DNA from 3 places in the Cellulomonas sp. P4_A2 genome. Region 3 is predicted to be linked to each of the others. Evidence: riboswitches for the same ligand, from Rfam matches in the RefSeq annotation. Region 3 holds a riboswitch; each other region holds the start of a gene.
What was found. A riboswitch is a leader RNA that binds a small molecule or an ion and turns the genes downstream of it on or off. The one in region 3 is predicted to bind S-adenosylmethionine.

Region 1 (5,851 bases), on a different contig from region 3:
CTCACGATCGAGGCGGCCGCGCAGGACGGGCTCGTGCTCCCCGACGGTGACGTCGTCGACGGCTCCGCGACGCTCGACCCGGTCGAGGGCGGTCCGGGCCTGCGCGTCCGCTCCGGCGACCTCATCCTCGAGGTGGCCCGTCGCACGGCCCACGTGATCATCCGCGTGCACGACCCGCGCGCGCCGCAGCTCGCCGCATTCACGGGCATCCCCGCCTACACCCCGTCGCAGGAGTGGCTCGTCACCGGCACGCTGTCGCCGTTCGACGAGCCGCGCACCGTCACGACGGGTGCGGTCGTCGAGGGCCTCGAGCACCACCACACCGCCGTCGGCACCGTGCACTTCGAGCTCGGCGGCGTGCCGCAGTCGCTCGTGGTGTTTGACGGGGGAGCGCGCGGCCTGTCGGTCCTGTTCCGGGACGCGACGAGCGGCGTGACCACCTACCCGGCGTCGCGCACGCTCGGTCTCGGCCCCGTGGCCGGCGACGGCACCGTCACCCTCGACTTCAACCGCGCGAGCAACCTGCCCTGCGGCCTGACCGAGTTCGCCACGTGCCCGGTCCCGCCGGCCGAGAACGTGCTGACGGTCGCGGTCGAGGCCGGGGAGCAGTGGGTGCGCTGATCAGCTGACGAGGAGCCGCGCCGCCTCGGCGAACCGCATCCAGTGGTCCTCCTGCTCGGGCGGCAGCGACACCCAGTCGTAGAACAGGCGACCGCTGCCGCCCGGCGACCAGACCGCGGCGCCCGGGAGCGCGAGCGCCTCGGCGTGCTCGGGGGTGGAGCGCCCGAGCTTGACGGCCAGGTGCTCGTCGCCGGTGAACGCGGCGAACATCGAGGACCCGACCTTGAGCATGGGGTGGCCCATCATCTGGCCGAGGGTCGCTCCGCGGGCGACCAGGTCCACCGCGACGGCGTCGAACTCGTTGTCCATGCCCCGAGCATCGCGCGTCGGGCCACGACCGTTCCAGTGGTGGGTCGTGCGGATCCTGCCTACCGTGGCCGCACCATCCGGTGAGAACACCCCGGGCGGTCCACAGGCAGGGAGTGCTCATGACGCACGACGACGACGTCGCGACGGTGGCGAAGCTGATCAAGGCCGCGAGGTTCGCGATGCTCACGACGGTGGACCCGAGCGGGGCGCTGGTCAGCCGCCCGATGGGTGTGCAGGACGTCGACTACGACGGCGACCTGTGGTTCTTCGCCGACGCCGACAGCCACAAGGTGCACGAGATCGAGGCCGGCAGTCCCGCGAACGCCGCGTTCGCGGAGTCGACGTCGTGGGTGTCGGTGTCGGGGACGGCCGACGTCGTGCGGGACCTCGCCAAGATCAAGGAGCTCTGGGGGCCGACGGCCGACGCGTGGTTCCCGGACGGCCCCGAGACCCCCGGCGTGGTCCTCATCGCCCTGCGCGGTCAGACGGCCGAGTACTGGCACGCGCCCGGCGGCAAGCTGACCACCGCGTTCAGCCTGGTGAAGGCCAAGGTCACCGGCGAGCGGTACGACGGAGGCGAGAACGAGACGGTCGAGCTCAGATAGAGGCGACGAGGTTCACCAGCAGCGCGATGATGACGGTGCCGAACAGGTAGCTCAGCAGCGCGTGCGCGAGCGCGGTCCGGCGCATCCGCGACGAGCCGAGGTCGGTGTCCGAGATGGCGAAGCTCATGCCGACCGTCAGCGCGACGTAGGCGAAGTCGGTGTACTCGGGCGGCTCCTCCTGGTGGAAGTCGATCCCGCCGGCGCCGTCCGTCAGGTACATGCGGGCGTACCGGAGCGCGAACACCGTGTGGATCGCGGCCCAGGACGCGACCACGCTCGCCAGGACCGCGATCGCGGGCAGCCACGCGTGCAGCGACGAGCTCACCAGCACGTGGACCACGCCGCCGAGCGTGACGAAGGCCGCCGCGATCACGATGACGTGGGAGGCCAGCCGAGTCGGTTCCTCGCGGGTGGCGTGCGCCGCGGTCTCGTCGGGACCCATCGGCGCGCACGCGAGCCAGGTCCAGACGACGAAGACGGCCGCGGCGACGGCCCAGCCGGACAGGAACGCGGCGAACCCGGACGTCCAGGCGACCAGCACGGCGACGACGAGACCGGCCACGACTCCGACGCCGAGCCGCAGGGCCGGGGAGACGACGAGCCGCCGGGTGTCCATGCCGCCAGTGTTCACCGGCCGCACGGACACCCGCGGGACGTCGTCAGCGACCGAGCGTGTCCAGCGCCTGCGTGAGGTCGTCGATCAGGTCGTCCGGGTCCTCGAGGCCGATCGACAGCCGGAGCGTCGCCTCGCCGATCCCCACGGCCGCCCGGCCCTCGGCGCCCAGCTTGCGGTGCGTCGTGGTGGCGGGGTGCGTGATGATCGACTTCGCGTCGCCCAGGTTGTTCGAGATGTCGATGATCCGCAGCGCGTCGACCACGCCGAACGTCGCCTTCTTGGCAACCTCGGACGACGCGCCGTCGGGCACCGCGAGGTTGAAGGTCACGACCGTCCCGCCGCCGCTCTGCTGCTGCAGCGCGAGCGCGTGCTGCGGGTGCGAGGGCAGGTACGGGTAGCGGACCAGCGAGACGCCCGGCTGCTCCTCGAGCCAGGTCGCCAGCCGCAGGGCCGACGCCGTCTGGTGCTTGACCCGGATCGAGAGGGTCTCGAGGCCCTTGAGCAGGACCCACGCATTGAACGCCGACAGCGACGGGCCGGTGTTCCGGATGAGCGTCTGCACGGGTCCGTGGATGTACTCCTCCGACCCCAGGATCGCGCCACCGAGCACGCGGCCCTGGCCGTCGATGTGCTTGGTCGCCGAGTAGACGATGACGTCGGCGCCGAAGTCGAGCGGCTTCGACAGGACGGGCGTCGCGAAGACGTTGTCGACGATCACGATCGCGCCCGCGGCGTGCGCGAGCGTCGTGACCGCCGCGATGTCGACCAGGTCCTGCATCGGGTTGGACGGCGTCTCGAAGAACACGACGTCGGCCGGCGTCGAGAGCGCCGCCTCCCACTGCGCGAGGTCGTGCCCGTCGACGTAGTCGGTGGTCACACCCCACTGGGCGAAGACCTCCTCGAAGAGCACGACCGTGGACCCGAACAGGGCCCGGGCCGCGACGACGCGCGAGCCCGACTTGGCGACAGCCGCGATCGCGGTGAACACCGCGGACATCCCGCTGGCGGTGGCGAACGCCGCCTCGGCGCCCTCGAGCAGCCGCAGCCGCTCCTCGAACGTCGAGACCGTCGGGTTGTTGTAGCGCGAGTACAGGAACCGGTCGTGCTCGCCCGCGAACGCGGACTCGGCCTGAGCGGCGTCGTCGTAGACGTAGCCCTGCGTCAGGAAGAGCGCCTCGGACATCTCCTGGAACTGCGAGCGCACCAGCCCGCCGCGCACGGCGAGGGTGTCCGGCCGCAGCGTCCCGCGCTCGACCCGCTTCTCGTCCCAGTCGCCGGGACCCGGCACCCGAGGGCTCACCGCTGCCGCCACGGCAGGCCGGCCGCGCGCCAGCCCGAGTGCCCGCGGTGCCCGTCGGCACCCACGTCGCCCTCGAAGCCCTCGAGGACGTTGTACGCCGGACCGAGACCCGCGGCCGTCGCGGCGTTCGCGGCGTGCACCGAGCGGACGCCCGAGCGGCACAGGAACACGATCGGCCGCCCGTCGCCCGGAGTGAGCCCGAGCTCGCCGAGCTGCTTGAGGAACTGCGGGTTCGGGCGTCCCGACGGGTACGAGACCCACTCGACCAGCGCGGAGCGGCCGCCGATCGACGCGGCGTCGGGGATGCCGACGTAGGCCCACTCGGCGTCGGTGCGCACGTCGACCAGCAGCGCGTCGCCGTCGGACGTCAGGAGGTCCCAGGCCTGCTGGGGGGTCAGGTCGCCGGCGTAGCTCATACGGGCCTCGTCTCGTGGGTCGCGTTGCTGGGAAGGATGACGGCCTGCGCGACGATCACACGCTCGCCGTCGTAGGTCGCGGCCGGGCCGCCGTGCAGCACGTAGCCGTCGGCCAGGGCCTCCGAGACGCGCTCGCAGAAGGCGATGTCGTCGGTGCCGCTGAGCAGCCGGTACCTGAGTCGTTCTGTCACGTGCACAGCCTCCATCGGTCCTGGCGGTAGCACCCTCGTCCGTGCACTGTCGTGCACGCGGGTTGCTGCGGCGTCGTCGAGCCAGATCTCTCGGCCGCTCTGGATGGTGCCGGTGATGCTAGTGCGGGCGTCGGACGGAATCCAACTGGTGGAATCGAAGTCTCGCGATCCGAGACGAATCCGATCGTGCGTTGACACGTGCGCGGCGGGACGGGGACCCTCTTCTCAGGTCATGAGCGCCAGCGTCAAGCCCCGGCTCGCTGGCCGGCAACCCTCCTCCGCGGTGGGGTGCCCCGGGTGACGACCTGGCCGAGCTCCGTCCGGGGCTCGGCAAGCGCGGGGTCCACCGACGGCGGTGCCCCTCTGTGTCGGAGGACCATCATGACCACAACTGCCGAGCGCCTCTCGTGTGTGGACGTCGACGCGGTGAGCGAGCTGCTCCCCGTCGTCGGCGGCAACACCACGGTGCCCCTCGTCGACGGCACGCAGCGCGTCTACGCCAACCTCGACTACGCCGCGTCCGCGCCCGCCCTCGAGGCCGTCGCCGCGCGCGTCACGGAGGTCCTGCCGCTGTACGCGTCCGTCCACCGCGGCGCCGGGTACCTGTCGCAGGTGTCCACCGCCCTGTACGAGTCGTCGCGCCAGACGATCGCGCGGTTCGTTGACGCGCGTCCCGACGACGTCGCGATCATCACCCGCAACACCACCGACTCGCTCAACCTTCTGGCCCGAGTCGTCCCGAGCGGGTCCCGGGTGCTGGTGCTGGACATCGAGCACCACGCCAACCTGCTGCCCTGGGTGCACTCCGCGGACGGGCACGGCCACTCGACCACCATCCTGCCGATCGCCCGCACGGTCGCCGAGACGCTGTCCAGGCTTCGCGACGAGCTCGCGCGCCGGCACTACGCGCTCCTGACCGTCACCGGCGCCTCCAACGTCACCGGTGAGTCGCTGCCGCTCGACGAGGTCATCGCCCTCGCGCACGCCGAGGGCACCCGCGTCGCCGTCGACGGCGCCCAGCTGGTGCCACACCGCGGGTTCTCGCTCGCGGCCTCCGACGCCGACTACATCGCGTTCTCGGGCCACAAGACGTACGCACCGTTCGGGGCCGGCGCCCTGGTCGGACGTCGCGACTGGCTCGACGCAGGTGCGCCGTACCTCGCAGGGGGAGGTGCGGTGCGCGACGTGCGCACGGACCGCACCGTGTGGCAGCCCGCACCTGCCCGGCACGAGGCCGGCTCGCCCAACGTCATCGGCGCCATCGCGCTCGCGGAGGCGTGCGACCAGCTCGCGGCCCTCCCGGCCGGTGCGCTGCACGCCCACGAGGACGCCCTGCGTGCCCGGCTCGTCGCGGGCCTGTCCGCCATCGACGGCGTCGAGATCGCGCGCATCTGGCCCGACTCTGCCCCGCCCGTCGGCGTCCTGACCTTCACCGTCCCGGGCCACAACCCCGGCCTGGTCGCCGCCTACCTGTCGGCCGAGCACGGGATCGGCGTCCGTGACGGCCGCTTCTGCGCCCACCCGCTCCTCGCGCACCTGAACGCCTCCGACGGTGCGATCCGCGCGTCCGTCGGCGTCGGCACGACGAGCGAGGCCGTCGACCGGCTGGTCACCGCCCTGACGCAGTACCTCGCCGACGGCCCCGCGTCCGGCTACGAGATCGTCGACGGCTGCTGGGCGGTCGTCGAGGACACCCGCCCGCTCGTCGCCGTCCACGGCCTGGACCACCTGGCCGCCACGGCCGCGGCCGCCTGCGGCCCGGCCCTCGACGACTGACGCAGGCTCGGCGCCAC
Region 2 (5,851 bases), on a different contig from region 3:
ACGGAGGACTTGGCGCCGGCGGCGACGGTGTCGTCGAAGTTCTTCTTCACCGACTCCGCGGTGAACGGCGTGCCGTCGGAGAACGTCACGTCGTCGCGCAGCGTGAACGTGAACTGGGTCGCGTCGGCGTTCGCTTCCCACTTCGTCGCCAGCCACGGCTTGAGCGAGCCGTCGGCGGGGTCCTGCCAGAGCAGGGAGTCGACGAGCTGACGGGTCACGTACCAGGTGTCGTTGCCGGAGCCGATGGCGGGCGGGTTGAGCGAGATGGGGTCGTTGCCGATGGCGAAGGTGAGGTCGCCACCGTCGACGGGGGCGTCTGCCGCGGCGGTCGACGTGCTCTCGTCGGAACCCGCGTCGTCCGAGCCCGAGGAGCAGGCGGCGAGCAGGAGGGAGAGCGTGGCGATGCCGGTCAGGAGGCCGGCTTGACGGCGCGAGGGTCGTCGGACGGACATGGTGGTGCTCCTTGCTGGGGGTGGGTGACGGGCGGCGCGGGGGCTCAGTCACGTCGACACGAGGTCACGACGCACCCCCTTCGCCGGCGCGCACGCGGCCGCCGGGGATCGCCGACAACAGCTCGGCGGTGTACGGGTCGCCCGGGTGCGCGAACACGCCCTCGACCGGGCCCTGCTCGACCACCCGGCCGCGCTGCAGGACGGCCACCTCGTGCGCGACCTGCCGGACGACGGCCAGGTCGTGCGAGATGAACAGGTAGGACAGCCCGAGCTCGACCTGCAGGTCCGTCAGCAGGTCGAGGATCTGGGCCTGGACCGAGACGTCGAGCGCGGACACGGGCTCGTCGAGCACGACGAGCTCCGGGTTCAGGGCGAGCGCGCGGGCGATCGCGACGCGTTGCCGCTGCCCGCCCGAGAGCTCCGCGGGACGGCGCTGGAGCGCGGTCCGCGGCAGGGCGACGACGTCCAGCAGCTCGGCGGCGCGGGCGGCACGCTCGGCGCGCGAGCCGACGCCGAACGCGCGCAGGGGCTCGGTCACGATCCGCTGGACCGAGAACCGCGGGTCGAGAGACGCGTACGGGTTCTGGTAGACCACCTGCATCCGCCGGCGCAGCAGCCGCAGCGCCGCGCCGCGGGTGTGCGTCACGTCCTGGCCGTCGACGAGCACCGAGCCCGACGTCGGCTCCGCCAGCCGCAGCGCGAGGCGGGCGGTCGTGGACTTCCCGGAGCCGGACTCGCCGACGAGCGCGAGGGTGCGCCCGCGCGGCAGGACGAACGAGACGTCGTCGACGGCACGGAGCGTGCCCCCGCCGGCGGACCGCGGGAGCGGGAACTCCTTGGTCAGGCGCCGCGCCTCGAGCGCCGGCACGGCGGTCGGCGGGACCGGCGCGGCGATGGTGCGGGCACCGCGCAGGCTGGGCGCCGCAGCGAGCAGCGCGCGGGTGTACGGGTCGCTCGGTGCGCCGAGCACCTGGTCGGGCGTGCCCTGCTCGACGACCCTGCCCTGCGACATCACGACGATGCGGTCGGCCCGGTCCGCGGCGACGCCGAGGTCGTGCGTGATGAGCAGGACCCCCGTCCCAGTTCCGGCCGTGAGGTCCTCGATGTGGTCGAGGATCTGCCGCTGGACGGTGACGTCGAGGGCGCTCGTCGGTTCGTCGGCCACCAGGAGGCGCGGCTGGGCGGCCAGCGCGATCGCGATCAGCACGCGCTGTCGCATGCCGCCGGAGAGCTCGTGCGGGTACTGCCGCGCCCGGACCTCCGGCTCGGCCAGGCCCGCCCGGCGCAGTGCTTCGATCGCCTCGATCTCGGCGTTCTTGCGGTCGGCCAGACCGTGGATGCGCAGCACCTCGGCCACCTGGTCGCCGATGCGGGTGACGGGGTTGAGCGACACCGTGGGGTCCTGCGGGACCAGGCCGACCAGGACGCCGCGCACGTTGCGCAGGTCGCGGTGGGAGGCGTGGACCACGTCGTGGCCCAGCAGGTCGATGCTCCCGTGGTCGATCACGGCCGCCGGCGCCAGGAGCCGGACCACCGCGGCGGCGGTGGTCGACTTGCCGGACCCGGACTCGCCGACCACGGCGACGGTCTCGCCCGCGTCGACGTGCAGCGAGACGTCCCGTACGGCGCGGACCGTGCCGCGACGCGTCCGGTACGCGACCGCGAGGTCCGTGACCGTCAGAAGCCGCTCGGAGGAGGTCATGCCCCACCCCCGTCGTGCCGGTCGAGGGCACGCGACAGGCGGCCCGCGGCCAGCACGCTGAGCGCGATCGTCAGGCCGGGCAGCGTGGTCAGCCACCAGGACGTGCGCAGGTAGTCGCGACCGCCGGACACCAGCGCACCCCACTCGGGCGCGGGCGGGGGAGCGCCGTACCCGAGGAAGCTGAGTGCGGACACCGCGAGGATCGCCGTGCCGAGCTGCAGGGCGGCGAGCACGACGACGGGGCCCGAGGCGTTGGGGAGCACGTGCTGGAACAGGACCGACCACCAGCGGCTGCCGCCGGCGTGCGCGGCCTCGACGTAGACCGACGAGCGCACACGCAGGACCTCGGAGCGCATGATGCGTGAGACCGTCGCGACGCTGGCCAGGCCGACCGCGATCGCCACCTTGACCGTCCCGAAGCCGAGCGCCGTGATGAGCGCGAGCGAGAGCAGCAGCGCGGGGATGGACAGCAGCACGTCGACGACGCGCATGACGACGTCGTCGAACACGCCACCGACGAAGCCGGCGACCAGACCGACCACGGCCCCGACCAGCAGGCCGACGCCGACGGCCACGAGCGCCGCCTCGAGCGTCAGCTGCGTGCCGTGCACCACCCGCGTGTACAGGTCGCGACCCAGCTGGTCGGTGCCGAACCAGTGCGCCGACGAGGGGGCCTGCAGCTTGTCGGCCGGCACTCCGGTGAGCGGGTCGCCGGGCGCGAGCACCTGCGGCACGAACGCCGCCACGAGCACGAACCCGATCCAGACGAGAGCGAGGAGGAGCCCGGGCCTGCGCAGCAGGTCGCCGACCCAGGCGAACCGCCCGCGCGTCTGCTCGTCGGGCTGATCCAGCGGCGCGTCGGCCGGGAGGTCGGCGGCGGTGGTGGCGAGGTCGTCGAGAAGGTCCGTCATGTCACACCCCCGCCGTCGCGGGCTCACGGACCGCGGCCGCGGCGACCGGGGCCGCGGCCTTCGGTGGACGCGAGTGCCGCACGATCCGCGGGTCGAGCAGGGGGTAGAGCAGGTCGACCGCGAGGTTGACCAGCACGAACACGGCGGCGGCGAACAGGACGACGCCCATCACGACGGGGATGTCCTGCGCGCTGACGGACGTCGCGGTGAGCCGGCCGATCCCGGCACGGGAGAACACGGTCTCGGTGACGACCGCCCCGGCCAGGAGCTCGCCGATGACCAGTCCGGTCACCGTGAGCGCGGGGAGCGAGGCGTTGCGCAACGCGTGCCGGAAGTGGACGCGCACCGAGCCGGCGCCCTTGGCACGGGCCGTGTCGACGTACGGCTGGCGCAGGCTGTGCTGGAGGCTGCGCGAGAGCATCTGCGCGATCAGCGCCGCCGTGGGCACCGCGAGCGTCACCGCCGGCAGGACGATCGAGGAGAACCCCTTGTTGCCCACCGCTGGGAAGATCGGGTTCTGGAACGAGAACCACTGGACGAGCATCAGACCGAACCAGAACGACGGGATCGCGACCCCGAGCGGGGGCAGGCCGAGCAGCGCGTTGGACAGGCCGCGGCTGCGCACCAGGGTCGCGACGATGGCCAGCCCGCCGCCGACCAGGAGAGCGAGCACGAACGCGGCCGCCGCGATGGCCGCGGTCGGCGGGATCGCCTCGGCGATCAGGCCGGTCACCGGCCGGTGCAGGACCACCGACGTGCCGAGGTCCCCGCGCAGGACGCCCCCAAGCTGTGTCAGGTACTGCACCGGCAGCGGCTGGTCGAGGCCGTACTGGGCGCGCAGCGCGTCGAGCTGCTCGGGCGTGACGTCCGACGACTCGCCGCCGTACATGAGCGAGACCGGGTCGCCCGGCAGCGCGTAGAGCACGACGAACGACACCGTGTAGGCGGCCCAGAGCACGAGGAGCGCCTGCCCGAGGCGGGCGAGCACGTAGCGGTTCATCGCGGGGCCCGGGGGAAGGCGCGCATCGGGGGTCCTCGTTCCGTCGTCTGTGCTTGCACGGCGGGAACGCCGTGCCGGGTAGTCACCTGGAGCACCCCGTCACGTGAAGGGTTGCTGCCCGACCAACCAGGGCTTTGCGTCGGGACTCGATACCGGCCGCGAAGGTAAGGACGAGGCGCGGGGTCGTCAACGATCCGCCGCTGCGTCTCACGGACTGGACGCACTGCCCGAGGACCGAGATGTGAGACGTCGCCGACGGTTCGTTGACTTCGGCATCCGGGCGGCTCACCCTCCCCGCGAACTCCGACAGCGCGCTCACCAGGGGAACCATGTCCGTCGCCCTCCTCCCGTCCACGCTCGACGCCCGCTACGGCGGTGTCGCACCCGACGACGTCGCCACCTCCGACGTCATCGAGCTGCAGCTCGCGCACCGCTCCGTGCGGCGGTACCTGCCCGACGACGTCTCGGACGCCGAGCTCGCGGCCGTAGTCGCCGCCGCGCAGTCCGCCGCGACCAGCTCGAACCTGCAGCTGTGGAGCGTCGTGGCCGTGCGCGACGACCAGCGCCGGTCGGCCCTGTCCGCGCTCGCGGGCAACCAGGCGCACATCACGCAGGCGCCGCTGCTGCTCGTCTGGCTCGTCGACCTCGGCCGCGCCCACGCCATCGCCGCGGCCCACGACGCGCCGACCGAGGGCGCGGACTACCTCGAGACGGCCGTCGTCGGGTTCGTCGACGCGGCGCTGGCCGCGCAGAACGCGGTGCTCGCCGCGGAGTCGCTGGGGCTGGGGACGGTGTACATCGGCGCGCTGCGCAACCGGCCGGCCGAGGTGGCCGAACTGCTCCACCTGCCGCGCCACGTGTTCGCCGCGTTCGGGCTCGTCGTCGGGCGGCCCGACCTGTCCGAGAACACGCGCGTGAAGCCGCGCCTGCCCCAGTCGGCCGTGCTGCACCACGAGGTGTACGACGACGCGGACCACGCCGACGCGGTCGCCGGCTACGAGGAGCGGATCGGCGAGTTCTACGCCCTCGAGGGGCTGTCGCACTCCTGGACGGACCGGCTGCTCGCCCGGCTCTCCGGCCCCGCGGCGCTCAACGGTCGCGACCAGCTCCGCTCGGCGCTCGAGGCGCAGGGTTTCCGGCTCCGATGAGCACAGGCACGACGACGAAGGAGAGCACGATGACCGAGACCACCGCCCGCCCGGGCGCCCCCGCCGAGCACCTCAGCCTCGAGGACGCCGCGGCGCTCGCGCCCGCGGTCACCCCGCAGGAGGCCGCCGAGCGCGTCGCCGAGGGCGCGTTCCTGCTCGACGTCCGCAGCGAGACGGGCCGGTCGCGCACGGGCGCGATCCCCGGCGCCACGGTCGGCGACCGGTACGCGATCGACGACGAGTTCGACCTCGCCGCGGCCACGCACCACGCACCCGTCGTCTCGCTGGACACGCCGATCGTGGTCGTCTGCGGCTCGGTGCGCGGGTCCGGCCCGGTGGCCGCGGAGCTGCGCGCCAAGGGCTTCACCAACGTCGTCCACGTCGACGGCGGCTTCGGTGCCTGGAAGGACGCGGGCCTGCCCGCCGAGGAGCCGACCGCCGGATGAGTACCCCCTCCACCGCGTTCCTCGACGAGCTGCGCGCGCTCACCGAGCGCCGACGCGGGTCGTTCGTCCCGCTGACCTCCCCGTTCGACGGGGCCGACGAGACGTCGCGCGCCCTCGTGCGGGACGCGGCGAGCGCCGGCCAGGGGGACCTCCTCGACGTCGCGCACGCGATCCACTCCCACCCGGAGGAGG
Region 3 (5,851 bases):
TGCCGGCGACGTACGCGGTGCCCGCGTCCGGCTTCAGCAGCGTGGACAGGATGCGGATGGTGGTGGTCTTGCCGGCCCCGTTGGGACCGAGCAGGGCGAGGACCTCGCCCTGTGCGACGTCGAGGTCGACGCCGTCGAGCACGGTGATGTCGCCGTAGGACTTGCGCAGTCCTCGGGCGACGACGACGGGTGCACTCATCGGGATCCCCTTTTTTGTGTATGGCGTAAACTGTGTGTGTACTTCATACACACTTGTAGGATCGGCAGTCAAGGAGGTGTCGTGAGCCAGGAATCGAACGACCCACAGGCAGCACGCGAGGCCGAGGACGCCCGCCGTGAGGCCGAGGCGCTGCGCAAGGACCGCGAACGCGCCGAGCGCGCAGAGGCCAAGGAGGCCGAGCGGGCGCGGCGCGACCTGGAGAAGGCCGAGCGCGACGCGGCGCGGGACGTCGAGCGTCGCCGGCGCGAGGCCGACAAGCGCGTCAAGGACAGGGAGAAGGCCGAGCGCGACGAGCGTGAGCGACAGGAGAAGGCCGCCCGCGACGCCGCTCGTGAGGCCGCCACGCGGCTGCGCGAGGCGGAGCGCGCCGAGCGCACCGCGTCGCTCGCGCAGCAGCGGGCCGCCCGGGACGCCGAGAAGGCCCGGCGGCAGGCGGTCCGGGTCGCCGCGTCGACCGCTCCCGCGGACGAACTGCCGCTGCCCGCCGACCTTCCGCCCGGCATCGCGGTGCTGTGGCGAGCGCCGGCGGTCGGGCGGCCGGGTCCGCGCCCGGGCCTGTCGCTGGAGCAGATCGCCGACGCGGGCATCGCGCTGGCCGACGCCGAGGGCCTGGACGCCGTCTCGATGTCGCGTCTGGCCGAGTCGCTCGGCTTCACGACGATGTCGCTCTACCGCTACGTCACGTCCAAGGACGAGGTGCTGAGCCTCATGTCCGACCGCGCCGCGGGCACGCCTCCCGTCACCGACGCCTCGCTGGGGGGCTGGCGCGAGCGGCTCGAGCTCATCCTCGCGATCCAGCAGCCGATCCTGCGCGCGCACCCGTGGCTGGCCCGCACGACCACGGTCCTGCACGCCATCGGCCCGGGGCGGCTCTCCTGGATGGAGGGCATGCTCGCGGCGCTCGAGGACACCCCGCTGACCGAGTCGCAGAAGGTCGGCGCCATCGGCGTGCTCTCCACGCATGCGCTCGACCAGCTGCGGGTGAGCGAGCAGCTGTCGGCGCAGGCACGCACCGCGGCGGTCGGCCCCACGGAGGGCGACGCACCCGACCTGGGCACGCTCATCGGCATCCTCGCGACGCCCGCCTCGCACCCCGCGCTGCTGCGCGCCGTCGACGCCGGCGGCTTCGTCTGGGACCCGCTCGACGAGGACACCCTCGACTTCGGCACGCAGCTGATCCTCGACGGCATCGAGCGGCTGATCGTCGTCGCGTCGAGCCGACCCCAGCCCTCGCTCGACCGAGCGGCTCCGCATCCGGCCGGTCCGGTGTCGGACGGAGGAGACAGACTCGGGGCATGACGCTCCCCGACCCACTTCCCGAGCCTCGGCCGGACTCGAACATCGGCCGCTGCTTCGGCGACGGCAACCCGCTCTACGAGAAGTACCACGACGAGGAGTGGGGCAAGCCGGTCCACGGCGAGAACGCGCTCTTCGAGCGGTTCGCGCTCGAGGGCTTCCAGTCCGGGCTCGCCTGGATCACGGTCCTGCGCAAGCGGCCCGCGTTCCGGGCGGCGTTCGCGGACTTCGACCCGGAGGTCGTGGCCGAGTTCGGCGACGACGACGTCGCGCGGCTGATGGCCGACGCGTCGATCGTGCGCAACCTCGCCAAGATCGAGGCCACCATCGCGAACGGCCGGGCGCTGCGCGCGCTGCACACGGACGGCGGCTCCCTCGACGCGGTCCTGTGGTCGCACGCCCCCGACCGCTCCGGCTGGACGCGTCCCGCCACGTGGACGGACGTCCCGGCCATCACCCCTGAGTCCAAGGCCCTCGCCAAGGAGCTCAAGTCGCTCGGTTTCCGGTTCGTCGGACCCACCACCGCGTACGCCGCCATGCAGGCCTGCGGGGTGGTGGACGACCACCTGGCCACGTGTCCGAGCGCCCAGGGTGCCTAGCCGAGGCTCCGGACCCCCCGCGCCCCTAGAGATGGACGCCTGACCAGGCAGAACGCACTGGTACGCCCGGGTGAAGCACTGGACGACGGGGTCCTGGGCGTGCTGTGGCGCCGGGTGAGATCGATACTCCTGCCGGGTGACGCTCCCGAACCCATCTCGGCAGGTGAGAACCAGCCGACTATCGTGCCGAGAATGGCAGACGTCTTCGAACCCGACGGGCGGCACGACGACGTGCGCGCCGCGGCCGATGCGTTGACGGGAACCCCGGCACCGGACGTGGACATCCTCGCCGCGGTGCAGGACGGGCTGCGGCTCGTCCCGGCCGGCTCGCCCACCTCGTGGTTCGACGTCCCGCAACAGCGCCGCGGGCGTGACGACAACACCCTCGGCGGACGCCGTGGGGTCTGATCGCTCCCCGGGACAGTCTCGTCTCACCCATCGAGCGTGGTTGCCCACCATGTGGTCGGCGGTCTACGATCGCGCCTACCATCCAGAGCGGCCGAGAGACCTGGCTCGACGACGCCGCAGCAACCCCCCTCTTGCGAGGGTGTGGGTGCTTCCGCCAGGGACGATGGAGTGAACCCAGATGTCCCCGAACGACCGTTGCCCCACCCCGCAGGCGTGCCCGTGAGCGCCGCGACGCTGGAACCTCGCACGCCCGGGCTGCACGTCGCCCCGGCCGCGCGCCCCCACGCCGCCAACGACCGGCCGACCATCTCCTTCGAGCTCTTCCCGCCGCGCAACCCCGACGCCGCGCCGCGCCTGTGGGCGACCATCCAGGCGCTCGAGTCGGTGCACCCGGACTTCGTCTCGGTCACCTACGGCGCCTCGGGCAAGACGCGCGTCACCACCCGGCAGCTGGTCCGCCGGCTGCTGCGGGAGACGACGCTCAACCCGATCGCCCACCTGACCTGCGTCGGCACCTCCCGCGAGGAGATCACGACGATCGTCGAGGAGTTCCTCGACGAGGGCGTCCGCTCTTTCCTGGCGCTGCGCGGCGACCCGCCCGTCGACCAGCAGGACTGGGTGGCCCACCCGGACGGCCTGCAGACCGCCGGCGAGCTGGTGGAGCTGCTGCGCCAGATCGAGGCGCAGCGCTGCGCGGACAGCCCGTCGCAGGCGGTGCGCGCGCGCGTCCGACCGCTGTCGGTCGCGGTCGCGGCCTTCCCGCGCGGCAACCACGCCACCGGCGGCACCCGCGCCCAGGACGTCGCCTCGCTGCTGGCCAAGCAGGAGGCGGGTGCCGACTTCGCCATCACGCAGGTGTTCTTCGACGCCGACGACTACCTCGGGATCGTCGCCGACGCGCGCGACGCCGGGGTCACCATCCCGATCATCCCGGGCATCATCCCGACCACCGATCCCGCCCGCCTGCACCGCGTGCAGGAGCTCACCGGGGTCCCGGTGCCTGAGAGACTGTTCGACCTGCTCGGCTCCGCCGACGACGAGCTCGACCGCCACCGCCGGGGCATCCGCGCGAGCGTCGACCTGGTCAACGGCGTCCTGGACGGCGGGGCTCCCGGCGTCCACCTCTACACGTTCAACCAGCACCATGCCGTACTTGACCTGCTCGAGGGTGCACACCTCGACGGCGGAGCTCGGACAGCTCCCGACCTGGCCAGCGGGCCGCAGGTCACGGCAACCGCCGACCCTCGAGGGACTGAAATACCATGACCAAGATCCAGTTTCCGGCACAGTTCCCCGCCGGCTCCGTGCTCGGCTACCCCCGGATCGGCCCGCGCCGTGAGCTGAAGAAGGCCATCGAGTCCTTCTGGGCGGGCAAGTCGTCCGCCGACGAGGTCGAGGCCGTCGCCGCCGACCTGCGCCGCCGGACCCGGACGCGTCTGGCTGAGCTCGGCCTGGCGACCGACGTGCCCGCGATCCCGAGCGCGTTCTCGTTCTACGACCACGTGCTCGACGCGACGGCCGTCGTGGGCGCCGTGCCCGCACGCTTCGCCGACCTGGTGGCCGCCGACGGCACGCTCGACCTGGCCGGCTACTCGACCGTGGCGCGCGGTCGCGGCGACGACCTGCCGCTCGAGATGACCAAGTGGTTCGACACCAACTACCACTACCTGGTCCCCGAGATCGGCCCCGAGACCACGTTCCGCTACGCGAGCGACCGCCCCGTGCGGGAGTTCAAGGAGGCCCTGGCCGAGGGCGTCCTGACGCGTCCGGTCATCGTCGGTCCCGTCACGTACCTCGCGCTGGCCAAGTCCACCGAGGGCGCGCCCGACGACTTCGCGCCGATCGACCGCCTCGAGGACCTGCTGCCCGTCTACGCGGCACTCCTGCAGGACCTCGCCGCCGCGGGTGCCACCTGGGTGCAGATCGAGGAGCCCGCGCTGGTCTCCGACTCGATCGAGGTGCCGGCCGAGCAGCTGCTCGCCGCCGTCATCGAGGCCTACCGGGCCCTGGCAACGGACCTCACCGACCGCCCGGCGATCCTCGTCGCCGCCCCGTACGGCGACCTGGGTGCGGCGTTCCCCGTGCTCGCCGCCACCGACGTCGAGGCCATCGGCATCGACCTGGTCCGCGGCAGCGCGCCGACCGAGAAGGTCGCCGGCCTGGAGACCAAGACCCTGGTCGCCGGCGTGATCGACGGCCACAACATCTGGCGCGCGGACCTGGACGCCAAGCTGGCGATCCTCGAGCAGCTCGAGGGCCTCGGCGCCGCCGCGGTCACCGTCGGCACCTCGACGTCGCTGTTCCACGTCCCGCACACGACGACCGACGAGCCGGGTCTCGACGACACCCTGAAGAGCTGGCTCGCGTTCGCCGACGAGAAGGTCGTCGAGGTCGTCACGCTGGCCGAGGGCCTGACGGAGGGTCGCGAGGCCATCCACGAGCAGCTGCTCGCGGCGACCGACGCCGTGAACAGCCGCCGCACGGCGCCCGGTGTCGTCGTCCCCGCGGTCCGCGAGCGTGCGGCCGCCCTCACCGAGGACGCGTTCAACCGTGGCCCGTTCGACGAGCGCAAGGTCGCCCAGGCCGCCCGCCTGAACCTCCCGCCGCTGCCGACGACCACGATCGGCTCGTTCCCGCAGACCGGCGAGATCCGCAAGGCGCGCGCCGCCTTCGGCAAGGGCGAGCTGACGGAGGCGCAGTACGACGACGAGATGAAGGCGGAGATCCGTCGCGTCGTCGAGCTGCAGGAGCAGATCGGCTTCGACGTGCTGGTGCACGGCGAGCCCGAGCGCAACGACATGGTCCAGTACTTCGCGGAGAACCTCGACGGGTTCGCCGTGACGCAGAACGGCTGGGTCCAGTCCTACGGCTCGCGCTGCACGCGTCCGTCGATCCTGTGGGGCGACGTCTCGCGGCCGAAGCCGATCACGGTGGACTGGACGGCGTACACGCAGTCGCTGACCACCAAGCCGGTCAAGGGCATGCTCACCGGCCCGGTGACGATCCTCGCGTGGTCGTTCGTGCGCGACGACCAGCCGCTCGGCGACACCGCCAACCAGGTCGGCCTCGCGCTGCGCGACGAGATCCAGGACCTCGAGGCCGCGGGCATCGCCGTGATCCAGGTGGACGAGCCCGCCCTGCGCGAGCTGCTGCCCCTGCGTGTCGAGGACCACGCCGCGTACCTCAACTGGTCGGTGCGCTCGTTCCGCCTGTCGACCGCGGGCGTCCGCGCCGACACGCAGATCCACACGCACCTGTGCTACTCCGAGTTCGGCCAGATCATGGGCGCGATCGACGGCCTCGACGCCGACGTCACGTCCATCGAGGC

Region 1: linked by a shared signal. The riboswitch ahead of AC1DUE_RS05375 (aminotransferase class V-fold PLP-dependent enzyme) and the one ahead of AC1DUE_RS02355 (methylenetetrahydrofolate reductase) in region 3 are both predicted to bind S-adenosylmethionine.
Region 2: linked by a shared signal. The riboswitch ahead of AC1DUE_RS18800 (ABC transporter permease) and the one ahead of AC1DUE_RS02355 (methylenetetrahydrofolate reductase) in region 3 are both predicted to bind S-adenosylmethionine.

Annotation. Positions count from the first base shown of each region.
Region 1 is NZ_JBFUHG010000004.1:127,657-133,507, reverse strand. Features, by position in the region: gene AC1DUE_RS05410 (DUF1684 domain-containing protein) at 1-621, shown strand, start outside; gene AC1DUE_RS05405 (hypothetical protein) at 622-930, opposite strand; gene AC1DUE_RS05400 (pyridoxamine 5'-phosphate oxidase family protein) at 1,050-1,535, shown strand; gene AC1DUE_RS05395 (DUF1345 domain-containing protein) at 1,528-2,151, opposite strand; gene AC1DUE_RS05390 (O-succinylhomoserine sulfhydrylase) at 2,195-3,451, opposite strand; gene AC1DUE_RS05385 (rhodanese-like domain-containing protein) at 3,448-3,867, opposite strand; partial or broken gene AC1DUE_RS05380 (DUF1737 domain-containing protein) at 3,894-4,073, opposite strand; SAM riboswitch class I at 4,067-4,168, opposite strand; SAM riboswitch class IV at 4,287-4,401, shown strand; gene AC1DUE_RS05375 (aminotransferase class V-fold PLP-dependent enzyme) at 4,440-5,834, shown strand.
Region 2 is NZ_JBFUHG010000025.1:32,247-38,097, forward strand. Features, by position in the region: partial or broken gene AC1DUE_RS18785 (ABC transporter substrate-binding protein) at 1-452, opposite strand, end outside; gene AC1DUE_RS18790 (dipeptide ABC transporter ATP-binding protein) at 517-2,154, opposite strand; gene AC1DUE_RS18795 (ABC transporter permease) at 2,151-3,065, opposite strand; gene AC1DUE_RS18800 (ABC transporter permease) at 3,067-4,065, opposite strand; SAM riboswitch class IV at 4,110-4,219, opposite strand; gene AC1DUE_RS18805 (NADPH-dependent oxidoreductase) at 4,395-5,213, shown strand; gene AC1DUE_RS18810 (rhodanese-like domain-containing protein) at 5,243-5,659, shown strand; gene AC1DUE_RS18815 (M20 family metallopeptidase) at 5,656-5,851, shown strand, end outside.
Region 3 is NZ_JBFUHG010000001.1:452,592-458,442, reverse strand. Features, by position in the region: gene AC1DUE_RS02375 (ATP-binding cassette domain-containing protein) at 1-199, opposite strand, end outside; gene AC1DUE_RS02370 (TetR/AcrR family transcriptional regulator) at 281-1,519, shown strand; gene AC1DUE_RS02365 (DNA-3-methyladenine glycosylase I) at 1,516-2,115, shown strand; gene AC1DUE_RS02360 (hypothetical protein) at 2,308-2,523, shown strand; SAM riboswitch class I at 2,599-2,693, shown strand; gene AC1DUE_RS02355 (methylenetetrahydrofolate reductase) at 2,737-3,789, shown strand; gene metE (5-methyltetrahydropteroyltriglutamate--homocysteine S-methyltransferase) at 3,786-5,851, shown strand, end outside.